Regions from separate parts of the Oerskovia sp. NPDC057915 genome, predicted to be linked through region 3. Evidence: riboswitches for the same ligand, from Rfam matches in the RefSeq annotation. Region 3 holds a riboswitch; each other region holds the start of a gene.
What was found. A riboswitch is a leader RNA that binds a small molecule or an ion and turns the genes downstream of it on or off. The one in region 3 is predicted to bind S-adenosylmethionine.
Positions count from the first base shown of each region.

Region 1: linked by a shared signal. The riboswitch ahead of ACFVQ3_RS00810 (ABC transporter substrate-binding protein) and the one ahead of ACFVQ3_RS08660 (hypothetical protein) in region 3 are both predicted to bind S-adenosylmethionine.
Region 2: linked by a shared signal. The riboswitch ahead of ACFVQ3_RS04995 (aminotransferase class V-fold PLP-dependent enzyme) and the one ahead of ACFVQ3_RS08660 (hypothetical protein) in region 3 are both predicted to bind S-adenosylmethionine.

Region 1 is NZ_JBHVOS010000001.1:164,653-172,540, reverse strand. It holds gene ACFVQ3_RS00815 (ABC transporter permease) at 1-897, opposite strand, end outside; gene ACFVQ3_RS00810 (ABC transporter substrate-binding protein) at 1,064-2,716, opposite strand; SAM riboswitch class IV at 3,016-3,127, opposite strand; gene proB (glutamate 5-kinase) at 3,281-4,423, opposite strand; gene obgE (GTPase ObgE) at 4,701-6,224, opposite strand; gene rpmA (50S ribosomal protein L27) at 6,315-6,572, opposite strand; gene rplU (50S ribosomal protein L21) at 6,648-6,956, opposite strand; gene ACFVQ3_RS00785 (dodecin family protein) at 7,176-7,382, opposite strand; gene ACFVQ3_RS00780 (TetR/AcrR family transcriptional regulator C-terminal domain-containing protein) at 7,544-7,888, opposite strand, start outside.
Region 2 is NZ_JBHVOS010000005.1:85,351-93,238, reverse strand. It holds gene ACFVQ3_RS05020 (MBL fold metallo-hydrolase) at 1-457, opposite strand, end outside; gene ACFVQ3_RS05015 (LLM class flavin-dependent oxidoreductase) at 462-1,511, opposite strand; gene ACFVQ3_RS05010 (O-succinylhomoserine sulfhydrylase) at 1,640-2,902, opposite strand; gene ACFVQ3_RS05005 (rhodanese-like domain-containing protein) at 2,923-3,387, opposite strand; SAM riboswitch class I at 3,394-3,486, opposite strand; gene ACFVQ3_RS05000 (phosphotransferase enzyme family protein) at 3,561-4,466, shown strand; SAM riboswitch class IV at 4,501-4,615, shown strand; gene ACFVQ3_RS04995 (aminotransferase class V-fold PLP-dependent enzyme) at 4,657-6,057, shown strand; gene ACFVQ3_RS04990 (GNAT family N-acetyltransferase) at 6,140-6,964, shown strand; gene ACFVQ3_RS04985 (CsbD family protein) at 7,037-7,213, opposite strand; gene ACFVQ3_RS04980 (GNAT family N-acetyltransferase) at 7,337-7,888, shown strand, end outside.
Region 3 is NZ_JBHVOS010000010.1:70,027-77,914, reverse strand. It holds gene ACFVQ3_RS08670 (AAA domain-containing protein) at 1-3,316, shown strand, start outside; gene ACFVQ3_RS08665 (hypothetical protein) at 3,428-4,201, opposite strand; gene ACFVQ3_RS08660 (hypothetical protein) at 4,331-4,705, opposite strand; SAM riboswitch class IV at 4,811-4,922, opposite strand; gene ACFVQ3_RS08655 (cold-shock protein) at 5,051-5,254, opposite strand; gene ACFVQ3_RS08650 (polysaccharide deacetylase family protein) at 5,437-6,981, opposite strand; gene ACFVQ3_RS08645 (aldo/keto reductase) at 7,194-7,888, shown strand, end outside.

The DNA of each region.
Region 1 (7,888 bases), on a different contig from region 3:
GAGCAGGTCCACCAGCAGGGTCACGACGACGAAGACCACCGCCGAGAAGACCACGATCGCCTGGACCACGGGCACGTCCTGCTGGTTGACCGCGGTCACCGTCAGGCGACCGATCCCTGCCCGGGAGAAGACCGTCTCGGTCACGACCGCGCCGGCCAGGAGCCCCCCGACCGTCACGCCGAGCACGGTGAGCGCCGGGATGGACGCGTTGCGCAGAGCATGACCGAAGTGCACCCGGACACGCCCCGCCCCCTTGGCCCGGGCCGTCTCGACGTACGGCTCGGCCAGGGTCTGGCGCAGGCTGCGCGAGAGGACCTGCGCGAACGCGGCGCTCGCGGGGATCGCGAGCGTGAACGCCGGCAGGACGAGGCTCTCGAACCCCTCGTTCCCCATGGCGGGGAACAGCCGGAGCTCGAACGAGAACCACTGGAGCAGGAGCAGCCCCACCCAGAACGTCGGCAACGAGATGCCCAGGGCCGGCAGCGATGCGAGCGCGTGCCGGAGCCAGCGGGCACGCGGGAACGTGCTCGCGAGCGCGAGCGCCGCTCCCCCGACGAGCGCGAGCCCCAGAGCGAGGGCCGTGAGCTGGAGCGTGGGCGGCAGCGCCTCGGCGAGGAGCTTCGTGGCGGGCGCCCCCGACGAGAACGAACGCCCGAAGTCCAGGTGCAGCGCACCCCAGAGCCCGTGGGCGTACTGGACGAGGACGGGGCGGTCGAGTCCCTGCTCGGCGCGCAGGCGCGCGACGAGCTCGGGGTCCGAGAGGTCGCCGTCGGCCCCGGCCGCCTTGATCGAGGCGGCGTCGCTCGGCAGGACGTAGAGCAGGAAGAACGAGATCGTGAAGGCCGCCCAGAGGACGAAGCCTCCCTGCCCCAGGCGGCGGGCGATGTACCGGCCCATGGTCGGCTCCTCTCGGGTGGGGACGCGCAGATGGCGATGCGTGGTTGCGGCCGCGCGGTGGGACGCAAAGGGGGCGCGCGGTGGGGGCGCGCGGGTCGTCTGGAGGGATCGGCGGCCGAGCATCGGCGCGGCGGGACGCGTCCTGCGCGTCCCGCCGTCCCGGGGCTCAGTCCTGCTGGACCCAGGCGCCGTAGAAGTCGAGGCGGGTCGAGGCCTCGAAGCCCAGGCCGTGGACCGTGTCGGCCGCGGCGATCGTGGTCGACAGCTCGTAGACCGGGATCGAGTGCCCCTGCTGCACCAGGAGACGCGCGGCCTCGGTCACGAGCTCCTGCCGCTCGGCCACGTCGGTCGACGCCGCCGAGCGGTCGAGCAGGTCGTCGACCTCCTCGGGCGCCCGCTTGTTGATGTTGCGCGCGTTGGCCGAGAAGATCGTGCGCAGCACGTCGGGATCCGAGCGCGTCAGGTTGTAGTAGTCGAAGTCGAAGTCTCCGGACTTCTTGAGCTCGGTGGACTCGGCGACCGTGACCTGCTTGAGCTGGAGGTCCACGCCGATCTTCGCGAGCTGCTGCTGGACGAGCTCGAGCGGCTCGGCCACCTGCCAGAACGTGACCGTGGTGGACAGCCGCTGGCCGTCCTTGACCCGGACACCGTCGGCGCCCTTGACCCAGCCGGCGTCGTCGAGGAGCTGTTCGGCACCGTCGGGGTCGTACGCCAGGTCGTCCGAGACGTCGGCCCACAGCGGGGTCGAGTGCGACAGCACGCTCGTCGCGGGCTCGTCCTGCGGGGTCAGCAGCGTCGCGGCGATCTCCTCGCGGTCGATGCCCTTGCTGATCGCCTGCCGCACCGCCGGGTCGGCGGCGAGCGGGCGCGACTCGTTGGGGAAGAGGTTGAAGACGACGCCCGGGTTCGCCCGGTACGCGAGCCAGAAGCCGTTGCCGTCGAACTGCGGCAGGTCGACCGTGCTGATGGCTGCGGTCGCGTCGATCTGTCCCGAGAGCAGGCTGCCGGTGCGCACGCTGGCCTCGGGCACGAACTTCACGGTCACGGTGTCGAGGTATGCCTCCCCCGTGTGGTCGTCGGCCTCCGAGGCCCAGTCGTAGCCCGCGACCTTCTCGAGCACGACCTCCTGGTCGAACGTGTAGGACTTCACCGCGAACGGCCCGGAGCCCACGAACTTCCCGGCGCACCGGTCCTCGACGCTGAGCGCGGCGGACGCGGGCGAGAGCAGACCGAGCGAGAAGGTCGAGGACGCCTGGAGGAACTGGGCGCTGGGTGCCGAGAAGTCGACCCGCACGGTGCGAGGGTCCACGACCGTGGTCCCCTCGTACCCGACGAGGTAGGCCGAGCCGAGCGAGGCCGCTGCACCGAGCTCGACGATCTTGTCGAAGTTCGTCTTGACCGCGGCCGCGTCGATCGGCGTGCCGTCGGCGAACGTCGGTCCCTCGCGGAGCGTGAACGTGAAGCTCGTCGCGTCCGCGTCGACCTCCCAGCTCTCCGCGAGCCACGGCAGGATCTCGCCCGTGTCGGGGTCCTGCGCGGTGAGCGAGGCCACGGTCTGACGGGCCGAGGCGATCGCGTCGTTGTTCCCGACCTGCTGCGGGTCGATGCAGTGCGAGTCGACCGTGACCGCGAAGGTGAGGTTGCCGCCCGGGACGGGCTCCGCCGTCGGGCCGGGGGACGTGCCGTCCGCCGTGCTGCCACCACCGGTGCCGCACGCCCCGAGCAGGAGCGCGGTCGCGGCGACGGAGGCCGCGGTGAGCGCGCGGCGGGACGGGGCCGTGCGGCCACCGGGGCCCGAGGGCCAGGTCGAGAGGGACATGCGAGAGGTGCTCCTTCGGTCGTGCGCGCCGTCCGTCCGGCATGGCCGGGGCGCTGAGGGGTCGCCGACGGACCGTGGGTGCGTCGGATCGACGCCGGGCTCACGGTGAGCGGCGGTGGGGAGCCGTCGTGGGACGGCGGAGGCGGGACGCGGCGTGGTGTCGGCCGTGCGTCAGGTGCGGCCGGGGTTCAGCAGCGGGTCAGGGACAACAGCGGCCGAGGGGTCCGGTGCCGCCGAGGCAGCGCTCCACCCTGCGGTCGTGCTCCTGTTCCGTGCCGAGTGCGCGCATCGCCCGTTCCTCCGTGTGCTTACCGCGCCCGACGGGTCGCGGTCAGGTACCACCCGGAGCACCCCGTCACGTCGAAGGGTTGCTGGCCAGCGAGCCGGGTCTTGGCGCTGGCGCTCTTCACCTGCCGCACAGGAAAGCCTCCCGCGGTCGGAGAGTCAAGGGGTGAGAGGGCCGTCCCACAGGTTGAGACACCCCGAGCGCGCAACGGGGCCCGGACGACCCTGGAGGCGGGTCGCCGGGCCCCGTCCGGGGTCGAGCAGGGGTGAGGACCCCGGTCAGTTCGCCTTGCGCTTGCGCCCGACGAGCACGAGGTCGTCGCGGTGCACGATCTCGCGGTCGTACCCCTCGCCCAGCCGGTCGCGCAGCTCGTGCGTCGAGCGCCCGAGCAGGTCGGGGATGTCGCTCGAGTCGAACGCGACGAGGCCGCGCGCGATCACGCGCCCGTCGGGCGCGACGAGCTCGACGGGGTCGCCCGCGTCGAAGTCACCGGTGACGCCGACCACGCCCGCGGGAAGCAGCGACGCCCGCCCGCCCAGGACCGCGGTGACCGCTCCCTCGTCGAGCTCGAGGCGTCCGCGCGTGCGGGCCGCGTGCGCCAGCCACAGGCGCCGGCGCGTGGTGCGCTTGCCCGTCACGGCGAACCAGGTGCCGACCTCGCGCCCGGCGAGGGCGCCCTCGGCGTGCGCGGCCTTGGTCAGGACGACCGGGATGCCCGAGCCCGTCGCGATGCGCACCGACTCGAGCTTGGTGAGCATGCCGCCCGTCCCGATCGAGCTGCCGCGTCCCGTGACCTCGATGCCCTCGAGGTCGAGCGCGGACCGGACCTCGCGGATGCGCTGGGTGCCGGGGCGTGAGGGCGGGCCGTCGTAGAGGCCGTCGACGTCGGTCAGCAGGACCATCGCGTCGGCGCGCACCAGGTGCGAGACCAGGGCTGCGAGGCGGTCGTTGTCCCCGAAGCGGATCTCGTCGGTCGCAACCGCGTCGTTCTCGTTGACGACCGGCACGATCCCCAGGTCCAGGAGCCGCTCGAGCGAGCGCTGCGCGTTGCGGTAGTGCCCGCGACGGATGGTGTCCTCGGCCGTGAGGAGCACCTGGCCCACGCGGATGCCGTACTCGGCGAACGCCTGCGCGTACCGGGCGACCAGGAGCCCCTGACCCACCGAGGCCGCGGCCTGGGCCGTCGCGAGGTCGCGCGGTCGTGCGCTCAGGCCGAGCGGCCCGATCCCTGCGGCGATCGCTCCCGACGTCACGAGCACGACCTGCCCGCCCGCCGCGTGGCGGGCCGCGATGACGTCGACGAGCGCGTGGAGGGCCGGGACGCTGAGGTGCCCGTCCGGTCCGGTGAGGGAGGAGGAGCCGATCTTGACGACGACCCGGTGGGCCGTGGCGACCTGGGAGCGGGCGGAGAGCGCATTCACGGGCTCATCATCCCGCGCCGGGCGCCCGGACGGGGCGCCGTGTCAGCGTGTGACACCTCACGGTGGGACGCCGTGGGCAGCGCGCCGTCCCTTCCGGCCCCGACGACGTCGCTCCCCTCCGGGCGCCCGTCCCGCCTGCCCGCAGGGCCGGCACCACCCGGGGACGCCGCAGGGCGGGCACGACCCGAGGGCCGTACCCGCCCTGCGGGCGGACGTGCTGCGGACGGGACCCGTGGTCCGCCGACGTCCGGCGAACCGTCGACCCGCCACCAGAGGGTCAGTCCTGGTCGGGGTCCGTCCAGTGCCCGGACTCGCGCTCGGTCCACAGCTCGGCGCGGGCCTCGGCCTTGGCGTCCATGCGCTCGGTGTACTCGCGACGCTTGTCGGACCGGGTGGGCCGCGCTGTGTCCTCGAGCCGGAGGTCGGAGCCGCGCGGGCCGCCGAGGAGCTCGGAGCCCGTGATGAGCGTGGGCTCCCAGTCGAACACGACCGCGTTCTTGTCCGAGCCGATGCGCACCTCGTCCCCTGCGACGGCGCCTGCCTTGAAGAGCTTCTCCTCGACGCCGAGTCGTGCGAGGCGGTCCGCGAGGTAGCCCACGGCCTCGTCGTTCGAGAAGTCGGTCTGGCGGACCCAGCGCTCGGGCTTGGAGCCGCGGACCTCGTAGTAGAAGCCGGTCTCTGCGCCACCCTTGCGGGTCACGGTGAAGCCTGCGTCGTCGACGGCCTTGGGCCGCAGGATCGTGCGTGCCGGCGCGGGGGCCGGGGCGTCACGGCGAGCCTGGTCGACGAGCTCGGCGAGGGCGAACGTCAGGGGGCGCAGGCCCTCGTGGCTCGCGGTCGAGATCTCGAAGACGCGCAGGCCGCGGGCCTCGAGGTCGGGGCGCACGAGCTCGGCGAGCTCGCGGGCCTCGGGCACGTCGATCTTGTTGAGCACCACGAGGCGCGGGCGCTCGTTGAGCGGGAGTCGGGCCCCTTCGATGTCGAGGTCGCCCGCGTAGGCGTCGAGCTCGGCCTCGAGCGCCTCGAGGTCGGAGATGGGGTCGCGGTCGGGCTCGAGCGTCGCGCAGTCGAGCACGTGCACGATCACGGCGGTGCGCTCGATGTGGCGCAGGAACTCGAGGCCGAGCCCCTTGCCCTGGCTCGCACCCGGGATGAGGCCGGGGACGTCGGCGACGGTGTAGCGCGAGTCGCCCGCCTGGACCACGCCCAGGTTGGGGACGAGGGTCGTGAACGGGTAGTCGGCGATCTTGGGCCGGGCCGCCGAGATCGCGGCGACGAGCGAGGACTTGCCGGCGCTCGGGAACCCGACGAGCGCGACGTCGGCGATCGACTTGACCTCGAGGACGAAGTCGGCCTCCTCGCCGGGCTCGCCGAGCAGCGCGAAGCCGGGCGCCTTGCGGCGCTGGGACGCGAGCGCGGCGTTGCCGAGGCCGCCACGGCCACCTGCGGCGGCGACGTACTCGGCGCCCTCGCCGACGAGGTCGGCCAGGACGTTGCCGTCGGTGTCCTTGATCACGGTGCCGTCGGGCACGCGCAGGACCAGGTCACCGCCGGCGGCACCCGCGCGGTGGTCACCCATGCCCTGGGTGCCGGAGGTCGCGTGGCGGTGCGGCGAGTGGTGGAACTCGAGGAGCGTCGTGGTCTGGGAGTCGACGACGATCCGCACGGTCCCACCATCACCCCCGTTGCCGCCGTCAGGGCCGGCGAGCGGCTTGAACTTCTCCCGACGGATGGAGGCGCAACCGTTGCCGCCGTCACCGCCGGAGGCGTGCAGGACGACGCGGTCGACGAACGTGGCCATGGAAATGGTCCTCTCAAGCAGGGGGGAAGAACACCAGGAGGGGCGCACCGCGTCGGTGCGCCCCTCCTGTCAAGCGTGCTGCGTCGTGGATCAGGCCTCGGCCGAGACGATGTCGACGACCTTGCGCCCGCGGCGCGTACCGAACTGGACCGCACCGGCGGTCAGGGCGAACAGCGTGTCGTCGCCACCGCGACCGACGTTGTTGCCCGGGTGGAAGTGGGTGCCGCGCTGGCGGACGATGATCTCGCCGGCGCTGACGACCTGGCCACCGAAGCGCTTCACGCCGAGGCGCTGGGCGTTGGAGTCACGACCGTTGCGCGAGGAGCTCGCGCCCTTCTTGTGTGCCATGTCGAACCTGCTTTCGTGCTGGAAGAAGAGGGGGTGGGATCACCTGCGGCGGCCCTCACGAGCCGCCGAGGGAAGTCACTTGATGCCGGTGACCTTGAGGCGGGTCAGCTGCTGACGGTGACCCTGGCGCTTGCGGTAGCCGGTCTTGTTCTTGTACTTGAGGATCGTGATCTTCGGGCCCTTTTCGTCCCGGACGACCTCAGCAGTGACCTTGACCTTCGCGAGCGCCGCAGCGTCGTGGGTCACCTTCTCCCCGTCCACCAGCAGGATCGCAGGAAGCTCGACGGACTGTCCGGCACCAGCCGACAGACGGTCGACGACGACGATATCGCCGACGGACACCTTCTCCTGGCGGCCACCGGCCTTGACGATCGCGTACACCACGTTGTTGCTCATCTCTTCTAGTCTTGGCGTGCTCGCCATGTCTGGTCGTCTTGGCAGGACTCAACACACCGTGGCGTGCGAGTGCGACCGGACCATGGGCACACGGGACCAGTGCGCACCGAGCGCACCGACGTTCAAGGGTACGGGACTCCCGGAGGCAGGGTCAAATAGCCGCCCGCCCCTCCACGGGTCAAGCCGACGCGCCCGCCGTGACCAGCCTCAGTCGAGGACGAACGTGACCTCGAGGGCGACCTGCCAGGCGACGATCTTCCCGTCCCTGACCTCGACCTTCTGCTCCTTGACCCACGCACCCGTGAGGTTACGCAGCGTCTCGCTCGCCCGCTCGATCCCGGTCTTCACCGCGTCGTCGAAGCTCACGTCGGACCGTGCACTGATCTGGGTGATGCGCGCTACCGAGCCGCTCATGACGTCCTCCGCCGTCCAGGGCGGACGCCTCGTCGCGTCCGCGCACCCCTCCACGATCCCCCGCGCGACGTCAGGACGCCAGCCCGGGCCATGCACCCGTGACGCGGCCCCTGCCGCCGTGCCGCGCGTCGCGCCGCCGGCGCGGCGCGCACCTCGCGACGTCAGCGCAGCCGTGCGGCCAGCCCCGCGACGATCACGTCGGCGCCGAAGCCGAACCGCTCGTCGAAACCGCCGGCACCCTCAGGAACGCCAGCACCCTCGGCACCGCCGGCACCACCGACCGCCTGCTCCTCGACGACGAAGCCCAGGACGAAGCTGAGCACGGTCCCCCAGGCGTGCGCGGCGTCGTCGGGCGTGAAGCCTGCCGACGTGAGGATGCCCAGCGGGACCTCGACCGCGTCGCGCAGCGCCTCGTCCGTGACGAGGGTGCCGCCGAAGACTCGCGCGCCGTCGCGGTGCGCGAGCAGCATCCGGCGCAGGTTCGCCGCGGAGTCGTGCACGCACTC
Region 2 (7,888 bases), on a different contig from region 3:
AGCTCGTCGAGTCGCCCGTGTGCCCGGGCGTCGCGAGGACCTTGATCCGCAGGCCGGCCGCGCGGATCGTCTCGCCGTCGTGCAGCGGGGGCGCCTCGCGGGAACCGGCCGGGTGGCAGTGCGCCGGGTCGGCGGCTCGGACCGGCGCGCCCGTGAGCTCGGCGAAGCGTGCCGCCCCTGCGGTGTGGTCCGCGTGGCGGTGCGTGATCAGGACGACCTCGACGCGCGGACCGGCGGCCAGGGCGGTGAGGTGCGCGACGTCGTCGGGCCCGGGGTCGACGACCACGCGCGTGCCCGCCCCCGGCGCGGCCAGGACGTAGGACCTGGTCCCGTCGAGCGTCATGGGGCCGGGGTTGGGAGCGAGCAGGACCGAGGCCAGGCCCGTGACGCGCACCGGACCGCCCGACGACGTCGCGTCGGCGGGCGGTCCGGTGCGGTCGTCGCTCGGCGGTGTCACGTGGTCAGTCGCCGAGCGCGCCCGCGAGGAGCTCGATGGTCTGCGTGCGACCGGGCGTCGCGTCGAGGGACTCGTCGGCGCGCGAGCCCGCGACGGGCACGACCATGACCTCGTCGACGCCGTGCCGCGCGGCCAGCTCGCGCACGCGGCGGGCCGCGGCCTGGGGCTCGTCGACGATCCAGCGGTCGAGCATCTCGTCGGCCATCTGCGACGTGAGCCCGTCGAGCGGCGTGGACGCGGCGTCCTCGACCGTCTCCTGCGCACCGAGCGGCTTGCCCGAGCGCAGGCGCGCCATCATGCGGGCCTGCGGCAGCGCGCGGGCACGGGCCTCGTCGAGCGTCGGGGCGACCGACACGTTGACCGTCAGGAAGGTCTCCGGCGTCGGGTGCTCGGGCGACGGACGGTAGCCCTCGCGGTACAGCGCGAGGATCTCGTCGATGCCGGCGCCCGAGAAGTGGTTGGCGAACACGTACGGCATCCCGAGCTCTGCGGCGAGGCGCGCCGAGTAGTCGCTCGACCCGAGCAGCCACACGGTCGGCACCGACTCGGCGGCCGGGGTCGCGTGGACGTCGTAGACCTGGCCGGTCGTGAGGCGCACCGACGCCCCTTCGGCGCTCATGAGCGAGCGGATGTCCTGGACGTGCTGGGGGAAGCGGTCGACGTCCGACGTGGGACCGCTGCTGCGGAGCAGCGCCGTGACGACGGGGTCGCTGCCGGGCGCGCGCCCGATCCCCAGGTCGATGCGCCCCGGGGCCATGGCCTCCAGGACCGCGAACTGCTCGGCGACGACGAGCGGCGCGTGGTTCGGGAGCATGACACCTCCCGACCCGACACGGATGCGGTCGGTCACCGCGGCGGCCGCCGAGATCATGACGGGCGGGGCGGACGCGGCGACCGCGGGCATGTTGTGGTGCTCGGCGAACCAGTAGCGCGTGAAGCCGAGCCGGTCGGCGAGGCGCACGAGGTCCAGGGAGGCGGCGATGGCCTGGGAGCTGGACTGTCCCGAACGGACGGGGACGAGGTCGAGGACGGAGAGGCGCGGCGAGGTAGTCATCGCCAGGTGCAACCCCGGGATACGGCCGGGGTATTCCTGGCCCCGTCGTGTCGCTGGGTGCGGGGTGGTCGTCGCCGATCGCTCGGTCCGACGACAGCCACCCCGCACCCAGCGGTGCCGGTGACGGCCTAGCGTGCGGCGAGCGCCTGCTCGACGTCCTCGATCAGGTCGAGCGGGTCCTCGAGGCCGATCGACAGGCGCACGGTCGTCTCCGCGATCCCGACGGCGGCACGCCCCTCAGGGCCCAGCTTGCGGTGCGTCGTGGTCGCCGGGTGCGTGACGAGCGACTTGGCGTCGCCCAGGTTGTTCGAGATGTCCACGACCCGCAGGGCGTCGAGGAACTGGAACGTGCGCTTCTTGAGGAGCTCGGGGTCGGTGTGCGGGTCGTCGGCGCCGGGCACGTCGAGGTTGAACGTCACGACCGTCCCGCCGCCGCTCTGCTGGGCCTTGGCGAGCTCGACCTGCGGGTGCGAGGCCAGGAACGGGTAGCGCACGGCCGTGATGCCGGGCAGGTCCTCGAGGGCCGTCGCGACCTGGAACGCCGCGGCGTTCTGCGCCTTGACACGCACGGACAGCGTCTCGAGCCCCTTGACCAGGACCCACGCGTTGAACGCGCTGAGCGAGGGACCGGTGTTGCGGATGAAGGTCTGGACGGGGCCCTTGACGTACTCCTCGGAGCCCAGGATCGCGCCGCCCAGCACGCGGCCCTGGCCGTCGATGTGCTTCGTCGCCGAGTACACGACGACGTCCGCCCCGAGCTCGAGCGGCTTCTGCAGCACGGGGGTCGCGAACACGTTGTCGAGCACGACGACGGCGCCTGCGGCGTGCGCGAGGTCGCTCACGCGGCGGACGTCGATCACGTCCTGCATGGGGTTGGACGGGGTCTCGAAGAAGACGACGTCCGCGGGGGTCGACAGCGCCTCCTCCCACTGCGAGAGGACGTGCCCGTCGACGTAGTCGGTGCGCACGCCCCACTTGGCGAAGATCTCGTCGAAGATCACGAGCGACGAGCCGAACAGGGCTCGGGCCGCGACGATGCGCGAGCCCGAACCGACCAGGGCCGCGAGGGACGTGAACACCGCGGACATGCCCGACGCCGTCGCGTAGCAGGCCTCTGCGCCCTCGATGAGGCGCAGCCGCTCCTCGAACGTGTGCACGGTCGGGTTGCCGTAGCGCGAGTAGATGAAGCGGTCGACCTCGCCCGTGAACGCCGCCTCGGCCTCGGCTGCGCTCCCGTACACGTAACCCTGCGTGAGGAAGAGCGCCTCGCTCGTCTCCTCGAAGCTCGTGCGGGCGTGGCCGCCGCGTACCGCGAGCGTGTCGGGGCGGACCGAGCGGGGGAGCGGGCCGCGACCCGAGCCGCCGGGGATGCCGGCGGGGATGCGCAGCACGCCGTCCCCGGTCGCGGCGCTCACGACTGCGTCCAAGGGAGCCCGGCTGCGCGCCAGCCGTCGGACCCGCGGTGGCCACCGCCGTCGAGCGCTCCCTCGAAGCCCTCGAGAACGTTGTACGCGGGACCCAGGCCCGCGGCTGTCGCGGCCCGGGCCGCGCCGATCGAGCGGGCTCCCGAGCGGCACAGGAAGACGACCGGGACCTCGGGGGTCAGCCCGGCCGCGGTGAGGTCGGTGACGAACGCCGGGTTGGGGCGGCCCGCGACGTCGACCCACTGGGTCAGGACGGGCTCACGGCCGGTCGACGACAGGTCGGGGACACCCACGAAGCGCCACTCGGCGTCGGTACGGACGTCCACGAGGACGGCGCTCGGGTCGCTCTGCAGAAGGGCCCAGGCCTGCTGGGGCGTGATGTCGCCGGCGTAGCCGTCGGCGGGCCGGGCGTCGGGGACCGGGGCAGCGGTCGCGCGGTCGGGGGCACTCATGGTGATCCTCCATCGGTCGTGGCGGTAGCACCCTCGCCCGTCACCGGGGGGTTGCTGCGGCGTCATCGTGCCAAGTCACTCAGCCGCTCTGGATGGTTGCGTCGGATCGTACGCCACCGTGACCACGGAAAAGAACAGGTGTCTCGCAGGGTGGTCGGGCTAGGTTCCTGCGCATGAGCCACCTCCCGACACCGGACCGCGAGACGCCGGACCAGACCGAGGAGCCCCTGGTCGGCGGGAACTCGACGACCGTAGTGCGCAGCGGCGACACCGTCCGCCGGACCGCGGGGCCCTGGACGCCGACGGTCCAGGCGCTCCTGCGGCACCTGCGGGCGCAGGGCGTCACCGAGGTGCCCGAACCGCTGGGTGTCGACGACCAGGGTCGCGAGGTCCTGTCCTTCCTCGCCGGCGACGTCGCGAACTACCCGCTGCCCCTGTGGGTCTGGGACGAGTCGGTGCTCCGGGGCGCGGGCGCGCTCCTGCGGCGCGTGCACGACGCGAGCGTCGGGTTCCTCGCGGCCACGGCCACGGCCACGGCCCCCGAGAGCTCTGCCGGTGCCGCCCCCTCGGCCCTGATGTGGCAGACCCCGCCGCACGAGCCCGCCGAGGTCGTGTGCCACAACGACGTCGCCCCGTACAACCTGGTCTTCCGCGACGGCGCGGTGGCCGGGCTCATCGACTTCGACACCGCGAGCCCGGGCCCCCGGATCTGGGACCTGGCCTACCTCGGCTACCGGCTCGCGCCTCTCGTGGCGGACGCCTCGGACGCGGACGGGGCCGACGCCGTCGGGCGGCTGAACCGGCTGGCGCGGCTCGACGCCCTGGTCTCCGCGTACGGGATGCCGTACTCGCGCCGCGAGGTCCTGACGGTCATGGTCGCGCGGCTCGACGAGCTCGCTGCCTTCACCGACGAGCGGGCGTCCGCGACGGGACGGGCAGACTTCCGGGAGCACGCGGCCATGTACCGGGCCGACGCGCGGAGGGCCAGGGCGCTCGCGGACTCGTCCTCCGACTCGCCGGTCCAGCCCGTCCGACAGACCGCCCTGACCACCATCCGAGACGCGGTGCCCACCGGTTGACACGCTCCGCGCGCCTCGACCATCCTGGACACCAGGTCATGAGTGCCAGCGCAAAACCCCGGTTTGCTGGCCGGCAACCCTCCTCCGCGGTGGGGTGCCCCGGGTGACGACCAGGTCCCTCTCTATCTGGAGGGGGGCAAGCGCGGAGGGGCCGGCACGGCGTACTCCGACGACCACTGGAGGACGTGCCATGAGCGCACACGCAGTCATCGAAGCACCCACCTCGTGTGCCGTGCTGCCCGTCGTGGGCAGCGACACCCTGGTCCCCCTCGTCGACGGGCGCAGCGTCCCGTACGCGAACCTCGACGTCGCGGCCTCGGCCCCGGCGCTCCAGGTCGTGGCCGACCGGGTCAACGAGGTCCTGCCGCTGTACGCGAGCGTGCACCGCGGCGCGGGCTACCTGTCGCAGGTGTCGACGGCCCTCTACGAGGCCGCCCGCCAGACCATCGGCTCGTTCGTCGGCGCGCGCGAGGACGACGTCACGATCGTCACGCGCAACACCACGGACTCCCTCAACCTCCTCGCGGGCTGCGTCCCGGCCCAGGCGGACGGGTCGCCGGGCCGCGTGCTCGTCCTCGACGTCGAGCACCACGCGAACCTCCTGCCCTGGCAGCGCACGGGCGGCGCGACGGTCCTCGTCGGTGGCGCGACGGTCGCCGAGACCCTGTCGGGCCTGCGCACCGAGCTCGCCCGCTTCCCGTACGCGCTCGTCGCGGTCACGGGCGCCTCGAACGTCACGGGCGAGTCGCTGCCGCTCGCCGAGGTCGTGGCCGCGGCGCACGACGCCGGGGCCCGCGTCCTGCTCGACGGTGCCCAGCTCGTCCCGCACCGGGGCGTCTCGCTCGCCGCGAGCGACGTGGACTACGTCGCGTTCTCGGGGCACAAGACGTACGCGCCGTTCGGCGCGGGCGCTCTCGTGGGTCGCCGCGACTGGCTCGACACCGGCACGCCCTACCTCGCCGGTGGTGGCGCGGTGCGCAACGTGACCCTCGACGGCACCTCGTGGCAGAGCGCCCCGGCGCGGCACGAGGCCGGGTCGCCCAACGTGATCGGCGCGGTCGCGCTGGCCTCCGCGTGCGACGCGCTCGCGGCTCTCGAGCCGGGTGCGCTCGTCGCGCACGAGACCGAGCTGCGGGCCCGCCTCGTCGAAGGCCTGGAGGCGATCGACGGCGTGCGCGTCGTGCGGGCCTGGGCCGACGCGGTCGACCCGGTGGGCGTCGTGACGTTCTCGGTCGACGGCTCCGACGCAGGGCTCGTCGCGGCCTACCTGTCGGCCGAGCACGGCATCGGCGTGCGTGACGGCCGCTTCTGCGCGCACCCGCTCCTGGCCCGGCTGGGTTTCCCGGCCGGGGCGATCCGGGCGTCGATCGGGGTCGGCACCACGGGTGAGGAGATCGAGCGCCTGCTCACCGCGCTGCGCACCTGGGTGACCGAGGGGGCCAAGACCCGCTACGAGGTCGTGGACGGCTGCTGGGTGGTGAGCGACGACCCTCGCCCGCTCCTGCAGGTCGCGGGCCTCTCGGGACTCTTCGCGACGGCCGCTGCGGGCTACATCACGGCCGCCGTGGGCTGCGGGCCGGCCCCCGCCTGAGGGGCCCTCTGACCTGCGAAGACGTTGCCTGGACCGCAACGTTCACCGGGGCGTCACCCGGTCGTTCACGAACGACCGCTCCGTGGTCTTGGCGGCGACGCCTGCGTGTGTTCTGATTTGCGCTGTGCAGCACGATGTCCACCTTGAAGGCCACGGGTTCCGCCTCGAACCCCTGGCTGTCGCGCACGCCGGTGCGCTGGCCCAGATCGTCGATCCGTCGATGTGGGCAGGCATGAGTACGACCCTCCCCGAGGGGGAGGTCGGGATGGTGAACTTCATCGAGGACACCCGCGCCACCCGCGCGCTGACGGCCTTCGCCGTCGTCGACGCGGGCTCGGGTCTCGTGGTGGGGAGCACCGCTTTCCGTGACCTGTCGCTCGACGACAGGCGCGTGGAGATCGGGCGGACCTTCTACGCCCGTTCCACGTGGGGGAGCCTCGTCAACCCCGTCTCGAAATGGTTGCTGCTCCGACATGCGTTCGAGTCGTGGGACGTGCACCGCGTGGGATTCCGGGTGGACGCGCGCAACGCTCGCTCGCTCGCCGCGATGCGTCGCCTCGGCGCGTACGAGGAGGGCGTCATGCGTGGTCATCGCACGGCTCCTGACGGGACCCGGGCCGACTCGGTGTGCTTCTCGATCCTGGCGCACGAGTGGGCGGGCGTCGAGCTCGGCCTGCTCGACCGGATCGCGAGCCCGCGCATCGTGCCCGTGCTCGGACCGGTCGGGCTGACCGACGCCGGGGAGCCCGACGCCGGGGCGCCCGGTCCCGGGGTCCCCGTGGGGCCGCCGGTGCTCACGGTGGTGCCGCCCGTCGGCGAGGAGTCGTTCGGGGGAGATGCGCACGGCATCCTCGCCGTGCCTGACCTCGCTGCGGTCCCCGACCTGCCCCCGGTCATCGCACTCTGACCTTCTCGTCCACCCTGTCCACAGCACCGCCCCGGGACCCGCAAGGGTCCCGGGGCGGTCTTCGTCGGGGCGTCAGTCCTTCTTGAAGGCGTCCTTGACGTCGTCGCCGGCCTGCTTCACGTTGGCCTTCGCCTGGTCGGCGTGCCCCTCGGCCTCGAGGCGCTCGTTCCCGGTGAGCTTCCCGGCACCTTCCTTGATCTTGCCCTCGGCCTCTTCGGCACCGTGCTTGATCTTGTCTCCCAGTCCCATGGGGTTCCTCCCTCGGTGGTGGTGGCTGCTTCCTGACGACCGTAGGCAGGGGACCGGGGCACTCGCATCTCGGGTGACGGGCGTTCCACGAGACCTTCACAAGTGGTCGGGCAGGATGCCCGTATGGAGAACGACGTCGTCCTGGAAGGGTTCGGGCTGCGCCTCGAGCCGCTCGCCGAGGAGCATGCGCCCGCCCTGGCGGGTCTCGTCGACGACGCGATGTGGGCCGGGATGTCGACCCCCGTGCCGCGCAGCGCGGCAGACGTGGTCGCCCTCGTGCGCGATGCGGTGGCGACGCCCGGACGGTTGGCGTGGGCCGTCGTCGGGCAGGGGAGTCCCGGGCCCGACGGCGCCGCGGAGGTCCGAGGGAGCACGTCGCTCTACGAGTGGTCGCCTGCGCAGCGGCGCGTCGAGCTCGGGTGGACGTACTACGGCCGGCCGTGGTGGGGCGGCGTGACCAACCCGGCGTGCAAGCTCCTCGTGCTGCGGCACGCGTTCGAGGTGCTCGACGTCGAGCGCGTGGCGCTGCGGGCCGACGCGCGCAACACCCGCTCGATCGCGGCGATCCGGCGCCTCGGTGCGGTGCCGGAGGGCGTGCTGCGCAGCCACCGGGTCGCGCCCGACGGGTCGCGCGGGGACTCGGCCTACTTCTCGATCCTCGCGGACGAGTGGCCG
Region 3 (7,888 bases):
GACGAGGGCCGTGACCGACCACCGCCTCGCGGACGTCCTGCCCGTCTTCCGCGAGCGGCGCACCGAGCTGCTGCGGCTCCTGGACGCGCACCGTGCGAGCGGCGAGCCCGTGGCCTGGGACGCGCCCGGCCTGCGCCAGTGCGGGGCGTGCGCGTACTGCGCGCAGCAGGTCACCGACCACGACGACGTGCTGCGCGTCGCCGGCCTGCGCAGCACCCAGCGCGTCCGGCTCCGTGCGGCCGGCATCACGACCATGACGCAGCTCGCGACCGCGACCACCCCGCCCAAGGGTCTCGCGGCGCGCACGTTCGAGACCCTGCGTGTGCAGGCCAGGCTCCAGGCCGGGCTCGTCGACGTGCCGGTCGACGGGGGAGGGGTGCCCGACGTCGGGCCCGGCCCCAGCGGGTCGGTCACGTGGAGCACGCCCGCAGGCGGAGGCGACGCGGGTCCCGGCGCGGCCGAGCCCGAGCAGCACACGCTGTCCTACGTCGTCGTCGACCCCGCCCCGTTGCGCGACCTGCCGCGCCCGGACCCGGGCGACGTGTTCTTCGACTTCGAGGGCGACCCGCTGTGGTCCGCTCCCGACGCCTCGCCCGAGGGCATCGTCTGGAACATCGACTACCTGTTCGGGCTCGTCGAGCGGCCGGGCAGCCCCGGTGAGAAGCCGCCCTTCACCGCGTTCTGGGCGCACGACCTCGATCAGGAGAGGCAGGCGCTCGTCGACTTCGTCGACTACCTCGCCAAGCGCCGCGCCCAGTACCCGGGCCTGCACGTCTACCACTACGCGTCGTACGAGAAGACGCACCTGCTCTCGATCGCGGCGCGGCACGGCGTGTACGAGCAGGAGGTCGACGACCTCCTGCGCGAGGGCGTCCTGGTCGACCTCTACTCGACCGTGCGCCACTCGCTCAAGGTCTCGGCGCCGTCGTACTCGATCAAGAAGCTCGAACCCCTCTACATGGGCGACCAGCTCCGTGGCGGCGACGTCACGGACGCGGCGGCGTCCGTCGTGGCCTACGCGACGTACTGCGCGGCGCGCGACGCGGGCCGCACCGAGGACGCCGAGCGTCTGCTGCACGGCATCGCCGACTACAACGAGTACGACTGCCTCTCGACCCTGCGCCTGCACGAGTTCCTCCTGGGGCTCGCGGGTCGCGCCGCTCCCGCGACCTCTGCCCCTGGCGTGCTCGCCGCCCCCCTCGGCAACGGCTGGGAGGACGACCTGCCGCCCACGCTCGAGCTCTCGGACGCCGAGGTCGCGCGCCGCGCCAAGCGCGCCGAGGCCGAGCAGGTCGAGCTCGACGTCCGCGCGCTCGCGGGCGGCGTGGACGGTCGCTCGGGGGACGGACGGACCGACGACGAGGAGGCCGTCGCGCTCCTCGGCGCGGGCGTCGGGTACTACTGGCGCGAGGCCAAGCCGTTCTGGCAGGAGTTCTTCGCGCGCCTCAAGGATCCCGTCGACCAGTGGCAGACGCCGCGCGCCTACTTCCTCGTGGAACGCGCCGAGGTGATCGAGGACTGGGCGAAGGCTACGCCGCGCAGCAACCCGTCGCGTCGCCTGCGCCTGTACGGCGAGCTGCCGGACGGCTCGGAGCTCAAGGCCGGGTACGACGGCGCCACCGCGCTCTTCGAGGGCCCCGCACCCGAGGGGATCGAGCCCGCCCGCGGCGCGGTGCGCTGGTCGACGGGGAGCGTGCGCGTCCACGGCGTCGAGCGGGGCCGACTCGGGAACGGGCGGGAGGTCGACGTCCTCGACGTGCGTCTGCCCGTGCCCAAGGGGGTCGCGCCGCACGACGTGCTGCCCATGGCGCTCACGGTCGGGCAGGTGCTCCCGACCCCGCAGCAGGAGGCGTCGATCCGGGCGCTGGCCACGGCCGTGCAGGTGCAGAACCCCGGGGGGCCGCAGGCGCCCCTGGTGCTCCCGGACCACCCGGCGCTCGACCTGCTCCGTCGTCGCCCGCCGCGCACGGTGTCCGGTGCCTCGCTGCCCGTCCTGGGCGGTGGCCCCGAGCGGTACGTCGACGCCGTGACCGACGCCGTGCGAGACCTCGACGGCTCCTATCTCGGCGTCCAGGGGCCGCCCGGCACGGGCAAGACCCACCTCGCGTCGAAGGTCGTCGGCCGGCTCGTCGCCGAGGGGTGGCGCGTGGGCGTCGTCGCGCAGTCGCACGACGTCGTGGAGAAAGTGCTCGCGGGCGTCATCTCCAAGGGCGGCGTGCCCGCGGACCGCGTGGGCAAGAAGGCCTCGGGGCCCAAGGGGCGCGACGTGTCGACCGTCGGGCGGGACGTGGGTCCCCTGCCCGACGACGTCGCGGCGGCGGACCTGCCCGAGGGCTCGCGGCTCGTGCCCTGGCGCCTCGTCGACTCCCCGCAGACCGCGGCCTTCGTCGCCGAGGGGCCGTGCGTCGTCGGCGGGACGGCGTGGGACTTCGCGCACGCCGAACGGTTCGGCGACGGCGAGCTCGACCTGCTCGTGATCGACGAGGCCGGGCAGTTCTCGCTCGCCAACACGATCGCGGTCTCCCGTGCGGCGCGACGAATCCTGCTGCTCGGCGACCCGCAGCAGCTCCCGCAGGTCTCGCAGGGGCAGCACCCCGAGCCGGTCGACCAGTCGGCGCTCGGGTGGCTGACCCGTGCGGGCGGCGGCCACGACGTGCTGCCGCCCGAGTTCGGCTACTTCCTGGCCCGCTCGTGGCGCATGCACCCCGCGCTGTGCGACGCGGTGTCCGAGCTCGCGTACGAGGGTCTTCTGCACGCCGAGGTCGCCGCGGGCGAACGCCTCCTCGTGGGCGTCGAGCCCGGTGTGCACGTCGTCGAGGTCGAGCACGCGGGCAACGCGGTGTCCTCGGTCGAGGAGGCCCAGGAGATCGTGCGGCAGGTCAAGGCGCTGCTCGGGACGACCTGGTACCCGGGGCCCGGTGGGTCGGACGGCACCGCACGTGACTCACGAGCACTCACGGAGGACGACTTCGTCGTCGTGGCCCCCTACAACGCGCAGGCGTGGACCGTCCGCCACGCGCTCCAGGCCGCGGGTCTGGGCGACGTGCGGGTCGGTACCGTCGACAAGTTCCAGGGCAAGGAGGCGCCCGTCGCGATCGTCTCCATGACGGCCTCGGCCCGCGAGGACGTGCCCCGCGGCATGGAGTTCCTGCTCTCGCGCAACCGCGTCAACGTCGCGGTCTCGCGCGGCCAGTGGTGCGCCGTCGTGATCCGCTCGCCCCGGCTCACGGACTACCTCCCGAACCATCCCGAGGAGCTCGCCGAGCTGGGCGCGTTCATCGGGCTGTGCCAGTCGGGCGTGGCGCCGCTCCGCTGAGCCACGCCGCTCCGCTGAGTGCGGAGCAGTTGTCGTCAGATCGGGCTCTCGGGGACAACTGCTCCGCACTCAGGCTCTGCCGGATCATGCACTCAGCGGCGGTCGAGGGACTCAGAAGTCTCCGAAGCCGCCGAAGTCCCCACCACCGAAGTCGCCGAACCCGCCGAGGTCGCCGCCGAAGTCGCCGCCGGCCTCGGTGAAGTCGCCGCCCGTGTCACCGGCTCCCGGGTCCGTCTCGCCACCGGCCTCGCCGGCGCCGGCCTCGCCGCCACCGGCCTCGCCGCCACCGGCCTCGCCGCCACCGGCCTCGCCGGCACCGGCCTCGGCCGCGCCGGGGTCGCCCTCGCCCGAGGTCCCGCCGTCGCCCGCGAAGTCCGCGGTCGGGTCGCCGAACATCGGGCCGAACATCATGTTGGCGACCGAAGAGCCGATCACGACGCCCGCGATCGTGCCGAGCATGCTGGAGCCGATCATCGAGCCCATGCCCGGGCCGCCCTGCCGGCCGCCGAACGACCGCTCGAGCGTGCCGGGGTTGCGCATCTCGGCGCGCGTCGCCATGCGGGCGAGCGACTGCGGGTCGTCGGAGGTCGCGCGCTCGGGGGGTGGCACGGTCTCGCCGAGATCGGCCAGCACGCGTCGCCGCTGCTCGGGCGTCAGCCGCTCGAACGCCTCGGCGTGCGCCTGCTCGACCGCCTCGGGGGGAGCGGTGCGCAGCAGGTAGCGGTAGCGGTCGATCGCGACGTCGTCCTCGCTGCGCGCGGGGCCGGTCGGAGCGGGCGGCGGGGTGCCGTAGGCGGGCGCTCCCGGGCCCGGGCGGTCTGCCGAGCCGTACGGTGAGCGGTCGTCCTGCGGGGTGCGGCCGAGGAGGCGGTCGAGGAATCCCATGAGCGTGTCCTTCTGGTCGAACCGTGGAGGGCGGGCGCCCTCACTGGTCCAACGCGGCGCCCGGCCGACCCGTTCCGTCGGTGCACGATCCGGCAGCGAGACACCGCGGGTCGCTGCCGGACCACGCACTCAGCGGGGAGGGTGCACCGGTTCCGGGACGGGGCCCACCCCGCCGAGCAGGCGCACGTTGAGCCCGCGGCCCCCGAGCTCGAGCGCGTGGTACTGCTCGTGCACCCGCACGGTGGACCCGGGGTCGAGGTCGAGCGCCGTGTGGTGCCACACCCGGCACGCTCCCTCGCCCGTCGCGTACTCGACGACGACCTCGACGCCGCCGTCTCGCGTCCGCACCGCGAGCACGAGGCCCTCGCGCCAGCCCCAGGGCCGGTTGCGGAGCATGCGCTCGTGGACGGGGTGCAGGAGGTGCCCGGTGTCGTACCGGTCGCAGACGGCGGGCGGGGGACAGGCGACGGCCGTCGCCCGGCGGTCCATGACGCGCTCGGCCATGGTGCTCCTTCTCTCCGTGCCCGACGACGGAGCTCACCCCCGTGCGTACGCTCGCCCGGGAAGGTCCCCGGGTGAGGGGCACGAGGAGGCGCCCTACGACGTCGGGCCTCGCTCTTCCCCCGCGGTCGCGGGGGCGGGTCTTCCTCCGGGAGCACCGTGCGCGTCGCGCGGTTGCCGGACCAGCACGCCGGAGGGCGGTTCGCTGGTCCTCTGGACCGTTCTCAGTTCTACCACGGCGTCAGCGCCAGAGCACGGGGGCTCCTGGTCCTGGACGCACGAGTGCCCCCGACCGAGACGGTCGGGGGCACTCGTTCAATGATCAACTACGCCCGGAGGCGAGTGAGATCAGAGCGGGCGGATGTTCTCCGCCTGCGGGCCCTTGGGGCCCTGCGTCACGTCGAACTCGACGCGCTGGTTCTCCTCGAGCGAGCGGAAGCCCTGCGTCTGGATGGCGGAGTAGTGCGCGAACACGTCGGCGCTGCCGTCCTCAGGTGCGATGAAGCCGTAGCCCTTTTCGCCGTTGAACCACTTCACGGTTCCCAATGCCATGGGGATCTCCTTCTAGAGTTTCAAACAGCTCCATGATCTGGAGCCGAACATCACGGTGTTCGTCGTCAACTCTTGGGTAACAAGGTTCGCGGTGGCATGGGGCCGTTGCGCAAGGACAAGCGAGGCACTGCAATCTCACCGGCTACGGTACAGGGGTTACTCCGACTGTGCTAGCCCTGATGCTAACGATTGAAGTACGCGTGTCCGCCAACCAGGTCAGGGCCGAGCAAATCGGGCACCGTCACGAGCGTGTAGCCTGCCGCCCGCAGACCGTCCACGATGCCCGGGACGGCGTCCACCGTCGAGGCGTGGATGTCGTGCATCAGGAGGATCGCCCCTGGTCGGACGCCTGCCAGAGCCCGTTCGGTCGTCATGGCCGTGTCCTTGTTCTTCCAGTCCTCGGTGTCGACGTCCCACAGGATCGCCGGCTCGTTGCGCTGGGAGAGGACACTGGTCACAGTGTCGCTCGTCGCGCCGTACGGAGGGCGTACGAGCGTCGGCCGGACGCCCGACGCGGCCTCGACCGCGTCCGCCGTCGAGGTCAGCTCGTCCGTGATCTGGTCCGTGCCGAGCTTCGAGAGGTCCGGGTGGGACCAGGTGTGGTTCCCCACCGCGTGCCCCTCGGCGACCTCGCGACGGACCAGGTCGGGGTGCGTCTTGACGGAACGTCCGACGAGGAAGAACGTCGCCTTGACCTGCTTCTCGGCGAGGGTGTCGAGCAGTCGCGACGTGTGCTTGCCCGGGCCGTCGTCGAAGGTCAGGGCCACGCACCGCAGCACCGAGCAGTCGGGGGCGCCGGACGGGTCGGGCGCGACCGGCGTGGTCACGGGGGGCGGCTCGACGGGCGGCGGTGCGATGCCCGTGAACGGGGTGCCGCTCGCCGCGACGTCCGCGATCTGCTTCCCGACCGCGGACAGGACCGTCCGCGTCGCGTCCGGCTCGATGCGCACGGCCAGCTCGCCGTCCGAGCGGGCCGAGACCAGCCCGGGCGAGAAGACCAGGGTCGCGGCGCCGTCGGGACCCAGCCGCACGTCCCGGAACGTGTCCTCCGACGACGGCACCGGCTCGTCGAACCCCAGGCCGGCCTCTGCGAGCGCCGCGTCGACCCACCGTGCGGCCTGCGTGCGGCCGTCGGCCGTGAAGAGGTCCGACGACCAGGTCGTGGTCGCGCGCGGGAGGTCGGTGTAGAACGTCTGGGCGCCCGTCGTGCCGTTGGCACCTCCTGTGAAGGCGTACGTCGTGGCCCGCACACCCAGGACATCGCCCTGGGCGAGCACCAGGTCCCACCCGACGTTGAGCTCGTTGCCCACCCCGGCGGGGTCGACCGCGGCGTCGTAGTCCTTCTCGGTCGCGTCGACGAACGTGCCGAAGGCGCGCGAGAGGGAGTGCTCGCCGGGGATCGACACCGTCGAGATCGAGCGCGCGTCCCCGGCGTCGGCGGTCGACTCCTGGTGGACCGTGAGGTTCTCGACCGACGCCGGGTCCAGGACCGTCGGCGGGTCGACCCGTCCGGCGGGGACCGGAGGGGCCGTGGGGGACGGTGAACCCGTGGGGGAGGCCGCCCCGGACGGGTCCGCCGCGGCGCGCGTCAGGTAGAACGTGACCCCGGCCGCGACGACCAGGAGCGGCACGAGCACGGCGAGGACCCAGACGGCACGGTTCCGCGGGCGCGCGGGAGCGGGGCCGCCCGGCGTCAGGTCGCGGGTCGGAGGAAGGGACTGGGGCATCAGTCCACCGTGCCACCAGCACCCGGTGCGCGTCGCGACCGGCACGGCGGATGAGAGCAGTGCCACAGTCGTCTCCGGCACCCTCTCGCACGGTCGTCGCAACGGCTCCACAGGCTTCACCGACCGATCACCGACCGGCTCCCCTCCCGCGACCGTCCCGGCGCCGCCGGGACGGGTGGTGCCCCCTGCGGGGGCCAGGGTAGAAAGGGGTGATGGTCTCTCCCGCACAGGTCCCCGACGTCGTGCTCAACAACGGTGTCACCGTCCCGCAGGTCGGGCTCGGCGTCTTCAAGGTGCCCGACGACGCGACCCAGGCGAACGTCGAGCAGGCGCTCGAGGCCGGGTACCGGCACATCGACACCGCGGCCGGGTACTACAACGAGGCCGGGGTCGGCGCCGCGCTGCGCGCGAGCGGCCTGCGCCGGGACGAGATCTTCGTGACGACCAAGCTCCGCAACGGCGACCAGGGGTACGAGTCGGCGCTGCAGGCGTTCGAGGACTCGCGCGAGGAGCTCGACGTCGAGGTCGTCGACCTCTACCTCGTCCACTGGCCCGTCCCCAGCAGGGACCTCTACGTCGAGACCTGGCGGGCGTTCGAGAAGCTCTACGCCGATGGCGCGGCCCGGGCGATCGGCGTCTCCAACTTCCTGCCCGAGCACCTCGCGCGCCTGCTCGCCGAGACCGACGTGGTGCCGGCCGTCAACCAGATCGAGGTCCACCCGACCTACCAGCAGCGCGCCACGCAGGCAGCGACCCTCGCCGCGGGGATCGCCGTCGAGGCGTACTCGCCGCTCGGCCGCGGCGCCGACCTCGACCACCCCGCCGTCGCCGCGGTCGCGGACGCCCACGGCGTCACGCCCGCCCAGGCGATCCTGCGCTGGCACGTCCAGGGCGACCGGATCGTGAT